DNA from 2 places in the Salinibacterium sp. VpJ6 genome. Region 2 is predicted to be linked to the other one. Evidence: riboswitches for the same ligand, from Rfam matches in the RefSeq annotation. Region 2 holds a riboswitch; the other holds the start of a gene.
The links. Region 2 has a riboswitch for glycine ahead of gcvT (glycine cleavage system aminomethyltransferase GcvT). Riboswitches for the same ligand answer to the same signal wherever they lie in the genome.
Positions count from the first base shown of each region.

Region 1 (7,380 bases), on a different contig from region 2:
GTCCACGCTCGTCAATGCCCTGGTACCGGATGCCAATCGTGCGGTGGGACGCGTCAACTCGGTTACCGGTCGTGGGCGCCACACCTCATCGTCAACGATGTCGTACCGCGTCGGCTCTGGCTGGGTCGTTGATACCCCGGGTGTACGTTCGTTCGGGCTCGGGCACATCGACCCGAGCAAGATTCTTTCTTCATTCACTGATCTCGCCGAACTCGCTGAAGACTGCCCCCGCGGCTGCACGCACCTGCCGGATGCTCCCGACTGCGCCATCTCCGAGGCTGTCGCTTCCGGCGCTCTTGGCGAGGTCGGCCGGCTACGTCTTGACTCGTTCCAACGGCTCATCACGACGCTCGGTTCCGCTAGCGTGTAACTGTGACCGAATACACTCTCGCCGACGATCTTTCTCTGGCCCTCGCTCTCGCAGGCGATGCCGACCTCATCTCCCTCGACCGCTTCACCGCGCTCGATCTTGAGGTCACGACGAAGCCTGACCGCACTCCGGTAACGGATGCCGACAAGGCTGTCGAGCGCAGCATCCGTGCCGGCATTGCTGCTGCACGCCCGGGCGATTCGATTCTCGGCGAAGAGTACGGCGAGGCCGGTGACTCGAACCGTCAGTGGATCATCGACCCGATCGACGGCACCTCGAACTTTTTGCGCGGAGTACCGATCTGGGGCACCCTGATTTCGCTCGTGATCGACGGCGTTCCGCAAGTGGGTGTCGTGAGCTCGCCGGCTCTCGGCAAGCGCTGGTGGGCCGCAACCGGGCACGGGGCGTTCGCGCAGGCCCGCGATGGCGAGGCCGAGCAGATTTTCGTCAGCAAGGTTGCTGCGCTGGATGCCGCATCCATCAGCTACAACAGCCTGTCGGGGTGGGATGGCGCAGGTCGCTTGGATGCCGCTATTGCGCTCACGCGCGCCACGTGGCGTTCGCGTGCCATCGGCGATATGTGGGCGTATATGTTGCTCGCTGAGGGCGCGCTAGATCTCGTGGGCGAATTCGATTTGCAGCCCTACGACATGGCGGCGCTCATCCCTATCGTGCAGGAGGCCGGCGGACGTTTCACCTCGATTGACGGCGAAGAAGGCCCCTGGCACGGCAGTGCGCTCGCCACCAACGGCATTCTTCATAACGATTCGTTGAACTTTCTTCGATCTCACTAGAAGTTCACCCTCTTTCGTTACCTGTGGAAAGCCTGTGTTAAGTAGGCTTATGCAGTACGAAGCGCGACACATTCACACGAAAGAGACCTACTTCTATGTCGACAGAGACAATCTGGCGCCGCACGATCGCCATTGCCGCGGTAGCCGCCGCCGCCGTGGCCCTGAGCGGATGCAGCATCCTCGATCAGGTCACCAACGGAATCAGTGACGCCGTTGACTCCGGCCCGGGCACCACGCAAGACATTTTCAGCCTCGTTATTGGTGACTGCGAAGTCGGCAACCAAGACGGTGGAGAGGTCTCCAGCACGAAGACCATCGACTGCGCTGAGCCGCACGACGCTGAAGTGTACGCCGCTTCGTACCTCGCCGATGGCGATTTCCCCGGTGACAGCGTCATCGAAGAGCAGGCCACTAACGACTGCTACGCCGAGTTCAGCACCTTCATGGGTGTCGAGTACGACGACTCCGTGTACGACTTCTCCTGGTACTACCCCACCGAGGGCAGCTGGTCTGAGGGCGACCGCGAGATCCTGTGCCTCATTTACGACCCCTCCGGCGACCAGATCACCGGATCGCTCGCAGGCTCCGGACTGTAACTAGCCACACTCCAACGGCCGGCGAAGACATGCTCTTCGCCGGCCGTTGTGCGGTTAAGGGAAGAAACCGCGCCCCCGGCGACGTTGCACTCTGCAACTCCCTGCGAGACGCTGGGAGCAGTAAAGAACAAGGCGGTAGCGAACGATGAAGATTGAATTTCCCGGCTCCAACGGCACAATGCTTGCCGCCCGTCTCGACCTTCCCGAGGGAACGCCCTCGGCGTATGCGCTCTTTGCGCACTGCTTCACCTGCTCCAAAGACTCTTTCGCTGCGTCTCGCATCTCTCGCGCACTCGGCGATTACGGCATCGCCGTACTACGTTTCGACTTCACTGGACTGGGCGGATCCGACGGAGACTTCTCCAACACCAACTTCAGTTCGAACATTGACGACGTCGTTGCCGCCACCGAGTATCTCCGTGACAACTACCGCGCGCCGACCATCCTCATCGGTCACTCTCTCGGAGGTGCCGCTGTGTTGGCGGCCGCTCACCGCGTGCCCTCAGTCCGCGCCGTAGCAACTCTCGGCAGCCCGAGCGACCCCGCTCACATCAGCAACCTCTTCTCCCACGCCAGCGCCGAGATTGTGGCCGAGGGAGAAGCAACGGTTCAATTGGGCGGCCGCCCTTTCCGCATCCGCAAGCAACTGCTCGACGACATCGCTTCTCAGCCGCAAAGCGAACGCCTACGGGACTTGGATGCCGCGTTGCTGGTGCTGCATTCCCCGATTGACCAGACGGTGGGCGTCGATAACGCTCGCGAAATTTTCGATGCGGCACGGCATCCGAAGTCCTTCGTCGCCTTGGATGGCGCCGACCACCTACTGAGCGACCGGGATGACGCTGCCTTCGCTGCGAGCATGATTGCCGCGTGGGCCGCCCGCTACGCTTTCGATCGCGCCGATGCTACTGCCGCACCTCACGCCGCGCCCTCGAACTCGACTGCGGCTTCTACCGCAGCGGCGCCTGCGACTGCGTCTGCAACTGCGTCAGCGCCTGCATCGGCAACTACGTCAGCGTCTGTGGTCAACCCGAGCGCCACAGTGACAGTCGACGGCAGTGCGGTCATCGTCACCGAGAGCGGCCCCGCGCGCTACGAACAGCGCGTGTTTGCTTCCGGTCACGAGATCATTTCCGACGAACCCGCACCGCTTAGCGAAAACCACGGCCCGGCCCCGTACGACTTCATTTTGGCGGGCCTCGGCAGCTGCACCTCGATCACGATTCGTATGTACGCCGATCGCAAAAAGATGCCTCTCAAGGGCGTCAGCGTACGGCTCACGCGCGAACGGATCAAAGCCGCCGACTGCGACCACTGCACGTCGACCGAGGGAATGGTCGAGCACTTTACGCGCGAACTCACCTTCGACGGTGATCTCACCGACGAGCAACGCGATTCGCTCCTCGTCATCGCCGATAAGTGCCCCGTGCACCGCTCGCTCGAGGGCGAAATCTCGATCAGCACGACGCTGGCCGCCCAGAGCTAGAACGCCGCAACGGCTCGTAGCCTCAGGGCTAAGAACCTCAGCGCGTGGACGCTTCAAGGCAATTCGAAGCAACTCTCCCTAGCCCTCACCAGCCCGGCGAGCTACAGTAGTTAGGTAACCCTAACTTCTTAGCGAAATGAGCCGGCGCCTCGCGCCCACAATCTATGACTTTTGAACGCGAATCCGTCAAGCACCCTCTCGCCGCACGCCGTCTTTCGGTGAGCGCCGTGAACTACCCCGCCCCGTCGATCGCTCGCATCACGCTCAGCGGAGACGAACTCGAGGGGTTTATCAGCAGCGGCCCCACCGATCACGTCAAGGCGTTCTTCCCCGACCCCGCTACCGGTGTTTTGACGGCACCCACCATGACTGAAGAGGGTCTCAAGCGCGTCGGCGAGGGTAAGGTCTTCTCCCGCGACTACACCCCGCTCGGCTTCCGCAGCCACGACGGGCACCACGAACTCGACATCGATTTCGTCGTCCACGGTGACGAAGGTCCCGCCTCCGCCTGGGCCGGAAAGGCAAAAGTCGGCGACGAGATCGTCATTGCTGGACCGCGCGGCTCGAAGCTTCTCCCGCAGGGGGCAACGCACGTCATCCTGATCGCCGACGAAACCGCGCTTCCGGCTGCATCGCGCTGGATCGAAATGTTGCCCACCTCGGTGCGCATCACCGCGCTGTTCGACGTGGCCGACGAGAGCGTCGAGAGTTACTTCAGCGAGGAGCTCAAAGCCCGTATGGACGCCCAGTGGTTCTACCGTCGCGATGGCCTCGGACAGCTGGAAGCTGCGCTGCGTGCCCTCGGTGAGATTGGCGAATCCACCTTCGTGTTCCTCGCCGGCGAAGCGACAACCTTGGTGCCGCTGCGCCGCTACCTTCGGCGCGAGCTGGGGCTCCCCAAACAGCAGGTAACAGCCGACGGCTACTGGCGTCGCGGTGTCACGGATGCCGATCACCACGCTCCCATCGACCCGAGCGACCCCGAAGACTAACGAACACAGCGGGCACGCGCGAGCACGGCTCTCCGTCGGCCGCGCGTGCTCGACTGAGCACCTGTTTCAGTGCACATTTCCGGCCGCCAAATCGGCCCCGAGTGTATGCTGAGGGCACAAGTGAACAGCCGTCATTCCGCCGCGGGAGAGTCCTTCCGATCGATGGTTGGCGCCGTAGGAGCAAACCCTCTCCGGGAATCTCTCAGGCCCCAGTACCGCAGTGGATAGGCAACTCTGAAAAGTAGTCGGCCCTGCCCGACTCGCCGACGGGGCAACGCGACGCCACAAGCGTGCGGAAACTCTCAGGCCCAATACAGAGCGGAGAGGACTCAACGACGCCCGTACGACGCTGTGCGGTGAAGAAATGGAGTCACCGTGGCCATTCGCAATCTGACCCCCACCACCGAAGTACCCACTCCTTCTCTCGAAGAAGTGCCGCTCAGCAGCTTCGACCTCTTCACGGTCGGCATCGGCCCTTCGAGTTCTCACACCGTTGGCCCTATGCGCGCTGCGGCGTCCTTCGCCGCTGATCTTGCCGAGCACGGGATGCTCGACTCTGTCGCCACAGTGAATGTGCGCCTCTATGGTTCCCTCGCCGCAACCGGTGCAGGCCATGGCACGATGAGCGCTGTGCTGATCGGTTTGGAGGGCAAACTCCCCGACCGAGTTCTTCCCACCGAGATGGAAGAGATTCTCGCGAGGATCGAAGAGACCGGAACTCTCAGTCTGGCCGGCAGTCGCGAAGTGCCGTTCCGCGAGGCCGAGATTGCCCTGCACCCGCTGACTGTGCTCGACGGGCATCCGAACGGTATGCGTTTTGCCGCATTCTCGGATGCCGGCGAGCCCGTTCTCGAAGCAACTTACTTTTCCATCGGCGGTGGCTTCATCTATCGCGAGGGAGACAACCGCGATGGCAGCAACGGTCTCGATCACGTTGCGGATCCCTTGCCTTTCCGCACGGCGGCGCAGCTGCTCGCGCACTGCCGTTCCGAGGGCCTTTCGTTCAGTGGCGTGATGTTGCGCAACGAGCTTGCCCGCCGCTCTGAGGCGGAGGTTCGCGCCGGCCTGCTTCACATCCGCGACGTCATGGACGAGTGCAAGAACAACAGCCTCGAGCGAACCGGCAACTTGCCGGGCACACTCAATGTGCGCCGCCGCGCTCCTGATTGGCACGCGCGACTGCGCACCGAAGACCCCGATCGCGACCCGGCTTTCTGGCAAGAGTGGGTCAACCTCGTTGCCCTCGCGGTCAACGAAGAGAACGCATCTGGTGGCCGCGTGGTCACCGCCCCCACTAATGGCGCTGCTGGCATCATCCCCGCCGTGCTGTTCTACGCGACGCATTACGCTCCCGGCATGAAAGACGCCGATCAAGCGATGAAGGATGACGCTACCGTGCGCTTCTTGCTGGCCAGCGCCGCTGTGGGCGTGCTCTACAAGCGCATGGCCTCCATCTCGGGCGCAGAGGTCGGATGCCAGGGAGAGGTCGGCTCAGCCTCCTCTATGGCGGCTGCGGGTTTGGCCGAGATTTTGGGCGGCACGCCCGAGCAGGTCGAGAACGCTGCGGAGATCGCGATGGAACACAACCTCGGACTCACGTGTGATCCCATCGGCGGCCTAGTGCAGATTCCCTGCATCGAACGCAACGCCATTGCTGCGGCCAAGGCCATTAACGCCGCCAAGATGGCGCTGTGGGGCGACGGCACCCACCGGGTCTCGCTCGACGAGGTCATCATCACGATGGCCGAGACCGGCAAGGATATGAGCTCGCGCTACAAAGAGACGTCGATGGGTGGCCTCGCCGTCAACGTCGTCGAGTGTTAGGAGCCAGCGCGATTACGGGCGCGTGTAGCGCAGCAGCAGCGTCCCATCGGGAGCGCTTAGCGCGTGGGCCAGCATCATGTCTTGCGGGGTCGCATCGGCGGCGTCGACAATGCGGCGCGCAGAACCGCCCTCGAGGCGTGGACTCACCGTAAGGCACAGCTCGTCGACAACCCCTTGAGCGATCATCGTCGCAAACAGTGTCGGCCCGCCCTCGCTGTGCAGTTGAGGATACCCGCGCTCCGTCAGCACGTGCTTCAACTCCACCGTGTCGACTTGCGACTCCCCCGCAACGATGACGTCCGCGACTTCTTCGATACGTTTGCGTTGCTCAGCGGAGGCTTTCTCGGTGGTGATCACGAACGGCCGTGTGGCGTACGACTCGAGGTCTTTTGGCTCCAGCCGCAGTGATGCGGTGACAATCGCGAAGGGCGGCTGCGCGCTGAGTCCATTTGCGGTTCGCCAGGACACCGACTCCTCGTCGAGGGCGAGATTGCGGTAGCCCTCGTGACGCACGGTGCCCGCTCCCACGACGATGACATCCGCGAGTCTGCGTAACAGCGGAAACACGCGACCGTCCGCCGGTGTTCCGAGACCTCCCGAAACGCCCTCGTGAGTAGCGGCCCCGTCGATGCTCGACACGAAGTTAGCGCGCAACCACGGCTTCGCTCGATCAGCCACGGCGTAGCTCGCGAGCAGTTGCTCGTCGGTCAGTGCAGTTCCTGCAGTCAGGGAGTGGATGTCGGATGCAGCGGCCACGGTCTATCTTTCGTTGGCGTCGGACATGTTGTGCTTCAGCACCGCCGGCTCGCGGAGCCCAAGAATCGCTTCAGCCATTCGTACGGCATCCACCGTCTCGGCCACTTCGTGCACGCGCACGACGCGGGCGCCGTTCAGGACGCAAGCCACTGCGGCCGCGAGTGAGCCTTCGAGACGCTGGCGCTTCGGCTTTTCGAGCACTTCACCGATAAAGTCTTTGTTCGATAGGGCGACGAGCGTGGGCAGACCCAGGTCGGTGATCACATCGAGGCGACGCGTGAGCTCAAGGCTATGCAGCGTGTTCTTGTTGAGGTCATGCCCGGGATCAACAAAGAGACGGTCATCCGGAACCCCCGCGTCCATAGCCCGCTCGACTCGGCTCTGGAGAAAGTCCCGTACCTCAATAGCGACATCGTCATACTGCGGACGAGCGAACTGGGTTCGTGGCTGGGCCCGCGAATGCACCAGGATTAGCGACGCCTCGCTGTCGGCGACAACGCGGGCAAGATCGGGATCGCTGAGCCCCGTGGTGTCGTTGATCACCGTGGCTCCGGCGGCGATG
Region 1 is NZ_JBSOQL010000003.1:1,657-9,036, reverse strand. It holds gene rsgA (ribosome small subunit-dependent GTPase A) at 1-370, shown strand, start outside; gene ACWTV1_RS10830 (inositol monophosphatase family protein) at 373-1,164, shown strand; gene ACWTV1_RS10825 (septum formation family protein) at 1,260-1,760, shown strand; gene ACWTV1_RS10820 (bifunctional alpha/beta hydrolase/OsmC family protein) at 1,906-3,246, shown strand; gene ACWTV1_RS10815 (siderophore-interacting protein) at 3,411-4,238, shown strand; glycine riboswitch at 4,371-4,466, shown strand; gene ACWTV1_RS10810 (L-serine ammonia-lyase) at 4,614-6,062, shown strand; gene ACWTV1_RS10805 (pyrimidine reductase family protein) at 6,075-6,818, opposite strand; gene folP (dihydropteroate synthase) at 6,822-7,380, opposite strand, start outside.
Region 1: linked by a shared signal. The riboswitch ahead of ACWTV1_RS10810 (L-serine ammonia-lyase) and the one ahead of gcvT (glycine cleavage system aminomethyltransferase GcvT) in region 2 are both predicted to bind glycine.

Region 2 (7,380 bases):
GTTTCGGCAGAATCGGCAGCAGGAACGCCTGCGGCAACATCCGCCGCCATGCGTGAGCGACGATCCAAGTGGATGCCCGCCACCATGCACCGAACAGAGCCACCAGCCAACTCGATCGTGGGAATGTCGAGCGGCACAATCTCGCAGCTCGCCTCGATGACCGAGCGCTGGGCGAGCGTCAGGCTCTTCAGCGCACGGCTCGACAGAGCGAGAATGCGACCGTTAGCGCCCTTGAGCTCGAGCGCGTTGCCGGCGAAGTTCGCAATCTGATTCGCCGTGAGATCGATGAGAGTGCGTCCCGGGGCCGTAAGTCGTTCAGCCATCTCCATGCGGCGGTCGCCCGACGCGATGAGGTCGAGCCCGATCATGGCGAAATCCGTGGCGATGCACATCATGACGTTGGTGTGATAAATCGGCACCCCGTGGCTATCGCGCGCTTCGAACATCATCGGCTCGTAGCCGAACGATGCACAGAATCGCTCAAGCGCGAGCGGGTTCGCGCGGTGTGACTCAGCCGCATAGGCAACGCGGTTGGTGTGGTCAATGACCATCGCCCCCGTGCCCTCGAGGTAGATGCCGTCGTGCTCCAGTCCGGAGTAGTCGACGACATCCTGCACTCGAAAGTCATGCTTCAGCATCTCGATCACGTCGGGGCGACGCTCCGTGCGACGGTTCGGCGCATACATCGGGTACACCGCTACGCGGCCGCCACTGTGAGTCGAAAACCAGTTATTCGGGAACACGCTGTCGGGGCGTGAGCTCTCCGTGTCCTCAAAGACGTGGATGTTCACGCCCGCGTTGCGCAGAGTCTCGGCCACCTGGGTGGACTCGTCGTACGCAGCGCGAGCAATCTCATCCGGTGTTCGCGTGGGGTCGGTGGACTGAAATGCGTTGTCTCCCGCGGTCTGGCTGTTCGGGGTGAACAGGTGCGGGCGAATCAGTACTGCGGCCGAAGGCGCCTGAACGCTCATTGACGGTTACGCGGTGAGCGCGGGAGCGCGCGAGACGAGCGAGAACAGGTCCTTGGGGTCAGCCGGGTCTGCGATTAGATCGAGGTCCGTTGCGTATTCGGTGCCGCGGACAGCGTCGAAAACGTAGCGCAGGGCGGAGAAGTCTTCGATCGCGAAACCGACCGAGTCGAAGAGCGTGACCTCGTCATTCACGGTGCGGCCTGCCGCCGTGCCCGCGAGAACTTCCCACAGTTCGGTGATGGGGGAGTCGGCTTCGAGCTGCTGGATTTCGCCTTCGATGCGAGTCTGTTCGGGGAACTCCACGAACACCGTCGCGTTGCGCACGATTGCCGCTTCGAGTTCGGTCTTGCCGGGGCAGTCGCCGCCGATGGCGTTGAGGTGCATGCCGGGTTCGATCATGTCGGCGGTGAGGATCGTCGCGTTCTTCTTGTCTGCGGTGCAGGTGGTGACGATGTCAGCGCCGGCCGCAGCATCCGCCGCAGACGTCGCGCGCACGATGTCAAAGCCGAGCGGCTCAACGTTGCGAATGAACTTGTCGAGGGCGGCGGGGTCGGTGTCCCACACGCGCAGGCTCGTAATGCCGAGCCCGGCACGGAAGCCGAGCGCCTGGAACTCAGACTGTGTACCCGTGCCGATGAGGGCGAGAACGTTGGAGTCGGGGCGGGCGAGGGCGCGGGCGGCCAAGACGGAGGTGGCCGAGGTGCGCAGCGCCGTGAGCAGTGTCATCTCAGAGAGGAAGGTGGGGTAGCCGTTGTCGACGCGGGCAAGCATGCCGAGCGCGGTAACGGTCTGGAAGCCGAGCGCGGGGTTCGACGGGTGGCCATTCACGTATTTGAAGGCGTACGTTTCGCCGTCGCTCGTGGGCATGAGCTCGATAACACCCTCGGTGGAGTGGGCGGCAACGCGCGGACTCTTGTCGAACTGCGGCCACTTGGCGTAATCCTGCTCGAGATAGCTGACGATGCCCATAATGATCGGCTCGATGCCGGTATCGGCGATCCAGCGGCGCATGTTCGGGACGTCTACGTAGTGAACCATGTCCACTCCTTTCGTTGCAGTATTGCTAGTCCCCACGTTACGAATGCCCACTATGTAGCTACAACTCGCAGTCAACGCTATTTTCGGCTAATAAATGCGCACAATGCTCTGCGAAAATATACACTTTGCATATGTCTGATCTCGATGACCTCGATCGCCGCCTCCTTGCCGCCCTTCGTGCCGATGCGCGCGAGTCCGTAGCGAGTCTGTCGCGTCGCCTCAACGTCACGCGCGCGACCGTCACGAGCCGTATCGATCGCCTTGTGAGCAATGGCACTGTGCTCGGGTTTTCCGTACGAATTCGGGAAGATCGCGACCCCTCCTTCATCCGTGCAATCGCATTTGTCGAGGTGGAAGGGCGATCCACGGATGCCGTCATCAGCCAGTTGCGTGGCCTTCCTGAGATCCACGAGCTTCACACCACCAACGGCGCCTGGGACCTGGTGGCAGACATCCGTACCGACAGCCTCAGCAACTTCGACCGCGTGCTCGCCCGCATGCGCAATGTCGAAGGCGTGGTGAACAGCGAGACGAGTTTGCTGCTGAGCTCGGCGCTCTTGTAGCGCGCGCATCCGCCCCGCATTGCTATGCTGAGCTAACAACTGAACATCGGGCCGCAACACGATGCGGGAGAGCCGGGCACCCCGCGTTCGTCAACAGAAGTTGGCAGGCGCGAGACCGGCACCGAAGGAGCAAGCCTCCCCGCCAATCTCTCAGGTTCACGTACCGCACCGCACTGGCCACTCTGGAAAGAGAACCTCGCATCACCCTGAGGTTCCGCCGACGGTGAAAGCTCACTAGATTCTTTAGTGTGTGAAGCTCTCAGGCTCATCACAGAGGGGGAGTTCTATTCACTAGCCCACGCGCCAGGAGAACTCCGTGTCCGATGAATCACCCTCGTCAGCGTCACCCGCTGACTCTTCGCCTGCCTCGGTGAAGTATTCGCCGCTGCACAGCATCCACGAACAACTGGGTGCCGCTTTCACCGACTTTGCCGGTTGGATGATGCCGGTACGGTACAGCTCCGACCTCGCCGAGCACCATGCCGTGCGCACCGCTGCGGGAATCTTCGACATATCGCACATGGCCGAGATTCACGTTCGCGGCGCTGACGCCGGCGCGTACCTCGACTTCGCTCTGGCAGGAAAGCTCTCGGGCATCGCCCTCGCGCAGGCCAAGTACAGCCTGCTGCTCAATGAGGCCGGCGGCATCATCGATGACCTCGTCACCTACCGCCTCACCGACGATCACTTCTTGGTCGTGGCTAATGCCGGTAACCGTTTTGCCGCAGCGACGGCGCTCGCCGAACGCGCCGAAGGCTTCGACGTTGCCGTTACCGACGAGAGCGACGACTACGCGCTCATCGCCGTTCAGGGCCCCGTTTCCCGCGCCATCCTCGAAGCGACTGCCGGGCTCAGCGACTTCGCAACGCCGCTCGACGAACTCAAGTACTACCGCGAAACCGCGGCAACCTTCAACGGCACCGACCTCATCATCGGTCGCACCGGCTACACGGGCGAAGACGGTTTCGAACTGTACATTCACGTGGATGCCGCCGCCGCCCTCTGGGCAGCGCTCACGGTTGCCGGCGAACCGCTCGGTCTCGTACCCGCGGGTCTCGCGTGCCGCGACACTCTTCGCCTTGAGGCGGGCATGCCGCTCTACGGTCACGAGCTCGGCCTCACGACCTTCCCGGTGCAGGCCGGTCTTGGCCGCGTCGTCGCGCTCAGCAAGGAGGGCGACTTTGTGGGCCGCACTGCAATCGAAGCGGGCCCGGATGCCGGTGCCCGCGTGCTCGTCGGCCTTGCGGCTGAAGGTCGTCGCGCCGGTCGCGCTGACTACCTGCTCTTCCACGGTGACAAAGAAGTCGGAGTCATCACCTCGGGCGCGCTTTCGCCGACCCTGGGCCACCCGATCGCTATGGCTTACGTCGACCCCGACGTGAGTGAGGTCGGCACCGAGCTTCACATTGATGTGCGGGGCAGTCGCATTGCTGCATCCGTTGTTTCCCTACCCTTTTACAAGAGAGAGGCCTGATCATGGCTGAGAAGAGCGAACTGCAGTACACCGCCGAGCACGAGTGGGTGCTGGTTGACGGAAACGTCGCGACCGTGGGAATCACCGATTTCGCCGCGGGCAAGCTCGGCGACATCGTCTTCGTTGACCTTCCCAAGGTGGGCGACACCGTCGCCGAGGGCAAGATTGTCGGCGAGATTGAGTCGACCAAGTCCGTGGGCGAACTCTTCGCTCCCGTTGCCGGAACCGTCGTTGAGTCCAACGATGCCGTTGCCGACAGCCCCGAACTCGTCAACAGCGACCCCTTCGGTGAAGGCTGGCTCGTGAAGATCGAATTCTCCGAACTCCCGTCGATGCTCAGCCTCGACGAGTACACCGCACTGACAGGCGAATAATGCCCAACCCTTTCATCAGTGGCACATTCGCCGACCGTCACATCGGTACGGATGACGCCGCCCAGGCCAGCATGCTCGCTGCGGTCGGCTACGACAGCCTCGAAGCGCTCGTGGATGCCGCGGTTCCGCCGGCTATCCACCAGACTCCCGTGGAGAATTCCACGATTCCGGCTCCCGCTTCAGAGCGTGAAGCGCTTGCCGAACTGCGCGCTCTCGCGGGCGCGAACAAGGTTCGTCGCAGCATGATCGGTCTCGGTTACTACGACACCATCACCCCCGCGGTTATCAAGCGCAACGTGCTCGAAAACCCGAGCTGGTACACGGCGTACACGCCGTACCAGCCGGAGATCTCGCAGGGTCGCCTTGAGGCGCTCATCAACTTCCAGACGATGGTGGCCGACCTTGCGGGTATGACCACGACGAACGCGTCGATGCTCGATGAGGGCACCGCGGCCGTTGAGGGCATGCTCCTTGCGCGCCGCGCAGCTCGCGTCGAGTCGCCCGTCTTCATCGTGGATGCCGACACTCTTCCGCAGACCAAGGCTCTGCTGGCGAACCGCGCGGAGGCTCTCGGGATTGAGCTTGTCGAGCTCGACCTGGCCACGTTGGGGGCGAACCCTGAGTTGCCGGAGTGCTTCGGTGCGCTCATCCAGTACCCGGGTGCAACCGGTCGCGTGTGGGATTCCAGCGAGGTTATTGCTGCGGTCAAGGCACATGGCGGACTCGCCGTTGTCGCCGCCGACCTGCTTGCCCTCACAATTCTCAAGTCTCCGGGCGAGCTCGGCGCAGACGTTGCCGTGGGCACCACGCAGCGCTTCGGAGTTCCGATGGGCTTCGGCGGACCGCACGCCGGCTACATGTCGGTGCGCAAGGGTCTCGAACGCCAGTTGCCTGGTCGTCTCGTTGGTGTATCTCAGGATGCCGCTGGCGACCCCGCCTATCGTCTGTCGCTGCAGGCGCGCGAGCAGCACATCCGCCGCGAGAAGGCGACCTCCAACATCTGTACCGCGCAGGTGCTGTTGGCTGTCATGGCATCCATGTACGCCGTGTATCACGGACCGCAGGGGCTCAAGCGGATCGCCCAGCGCATCCACCACGACACTGCTAAATTCGCTGCGCGCTTGACCGCTGCCGGCTTTGCGGTCGAGAACGAGACCTTCTTCGACACCCTGTCGGTGACGAAAAAGGGTCAGGCTCAGGCGATTGCGGCTAAGGCGCTCGAGAGCGACATCCTGCTTTATGTAGTGGATGCTGACACCGTGCGTTTGAGCTTCGACGAAGTATCGACGCAGCCCTATGGTGGAATGCTCGCCGCGCAAGAGAACGATCTCGCCGAGGCCTTTGGGCTTGAGGGTGACTACACGACGCCGCTTGACGACTCCAGCATTCCGGAGGCGCTCAACCGCACGAGTGAGTACCTCACGCACCCGGTCTTCAACACGCACCGCTCGGAGACGAGCATGATGCGGTACCTCAAGTACCTCGCCGACAAGGACTATGCGCTCGACCGCGGCATGATCCCGCTGGGCTCGTGCACGATGAAGTTGAACGCAGCGACCGAGATGGAAGCGGTGAGCTGGCCGGAATTTGCGGGCATCCACCCGTTCGCTCCTGCCGAAGACGTTGCAGGTTACCTCGTCATGATTTCGCACCTCGAATCGTGGCTCACGGAGGTCACCGGATACGACACCGCGTCGTTGCAGCCGAATGCTGGCAGCCAGGGCGAACTTGCCGGGCTGCTCGCTATTCGCAGCTACCACCGCGCCCATGGCAACCCGGAACGCACTATCTGCCTCATCCCGTCGAGCGCGCACGGCACGAACGCTGCCAGCGCCATGCTCGCCGGAATGCGCGTTGTTGTGGTTGCCTGTGACGATCTCGGCAACGTTGACCTCGATGACTTGCGCGCCAAAATCGCCGAGCACGCGAGCGAAATCGCTGCGCTGATGATCACCTACCCATCGACCCACGGTGTCTACGAGCACGAAGTGCGTGAAATCACGCAGGCTGTGCACGATGCGGGCGGTCAGGTCTACGTTGACGGGGCTAACCTCAACGCCCTGCTCGGTTACGCGCGGTTCGGTGACTTTGGCGGCGACGTCAGCCACCTCAACCTGCACAAGACCTTCTGCATCCCTCACGGTGGTGGCGGCCCCGGTGTTGGTCCGGTTGTGGCGAAAGCGCACTTGGCTAAGTTCTTGCCCGGGCATCCCATGGCTCAGAGCCAGCACCATCCCGCATTCGACATGCAGACCGGTGCTGCCGGCCCGTATGTTCACGCCGGGGGAGCGGTCAGTGCTGCACCGTACGGAAGCCCGAGCATTCTGCCCATCACCTGGGCGTACGTGCGCATGATGGGATCGGCCGGCCTCAAGGCAGCAACCGGTGCCGCTGTGCTCTCGGCCAACTACATCGCGGTGCGACTGCGCGAGCACTTCCCGGTGCTCTACGCGGGAGACAACGGTCTGGTGGCTCACGAGTGCATCCTCGACCTGCGTCCGCTCAAGGAGGCGACCGGCATCGACAACAACGATGTCGCCAAGCGCCTTATCGACTACGGTTTCCACGCGCCCACGATGTCGTTCCCGGTCTCGGGCACACTCATGGTCGAGCCCACGGAGAGCGAAGACTTGGCTGAACTTGATCGCTTCATCGACGCGATGATTGCTATCAAGGAAGAGGCGGATGCCGTGGCCGCCGGAACGTGGCCTGCTGACGACAACCCGCTCATCAATGCTCCGCACACGGCGCATTCGGTGATCGCGGGTGACTGGGATCACTCCTACTCGCGGGAGCAAGCGGTGTACCCGTTGTCGACGCTCGTTTCAGGCAAGTACTGGCCACCGGTTCGCCGCGTAGACAACGCGTATGGCGACCGCAACTTGGTCTGCTCGTGCCCGCCTATTGAAGCTTTTGCTCAGTAACGCAGGATGTCGAGCCCGCTAGTTTTTTAGCGGAAA
Region 2 is NZ_JBSOQL010000002.1:197,056-204,435, forward strand. It holds gene ctlX (citrulline utilization hydrolase CtlX) at 1-971, opposite strand, end outside; gene ocd (ornithine cyclodeaminase) at 978-2,009, opposite strand; gene ACWTV1_RS10005 (Lrp/AsnC family transcriptional regulator) at 2,141-2,572, shown strand; glycine riboswitch at 2,627-2,748, shown strand; glycine riboswitch at 2,750-2,853, shown strand; gene gcvT (glycine cleavage system aminomethyltransferase GcvT) at 2,889-4,046, shown strand; gene gcvH (glycine cleavage system protein GcvH) at 4,049-4,420, shown strand; gene gcvP (aminomethyl-transferring glycine dehydrogenase) at 4,420-7,344, shown strand.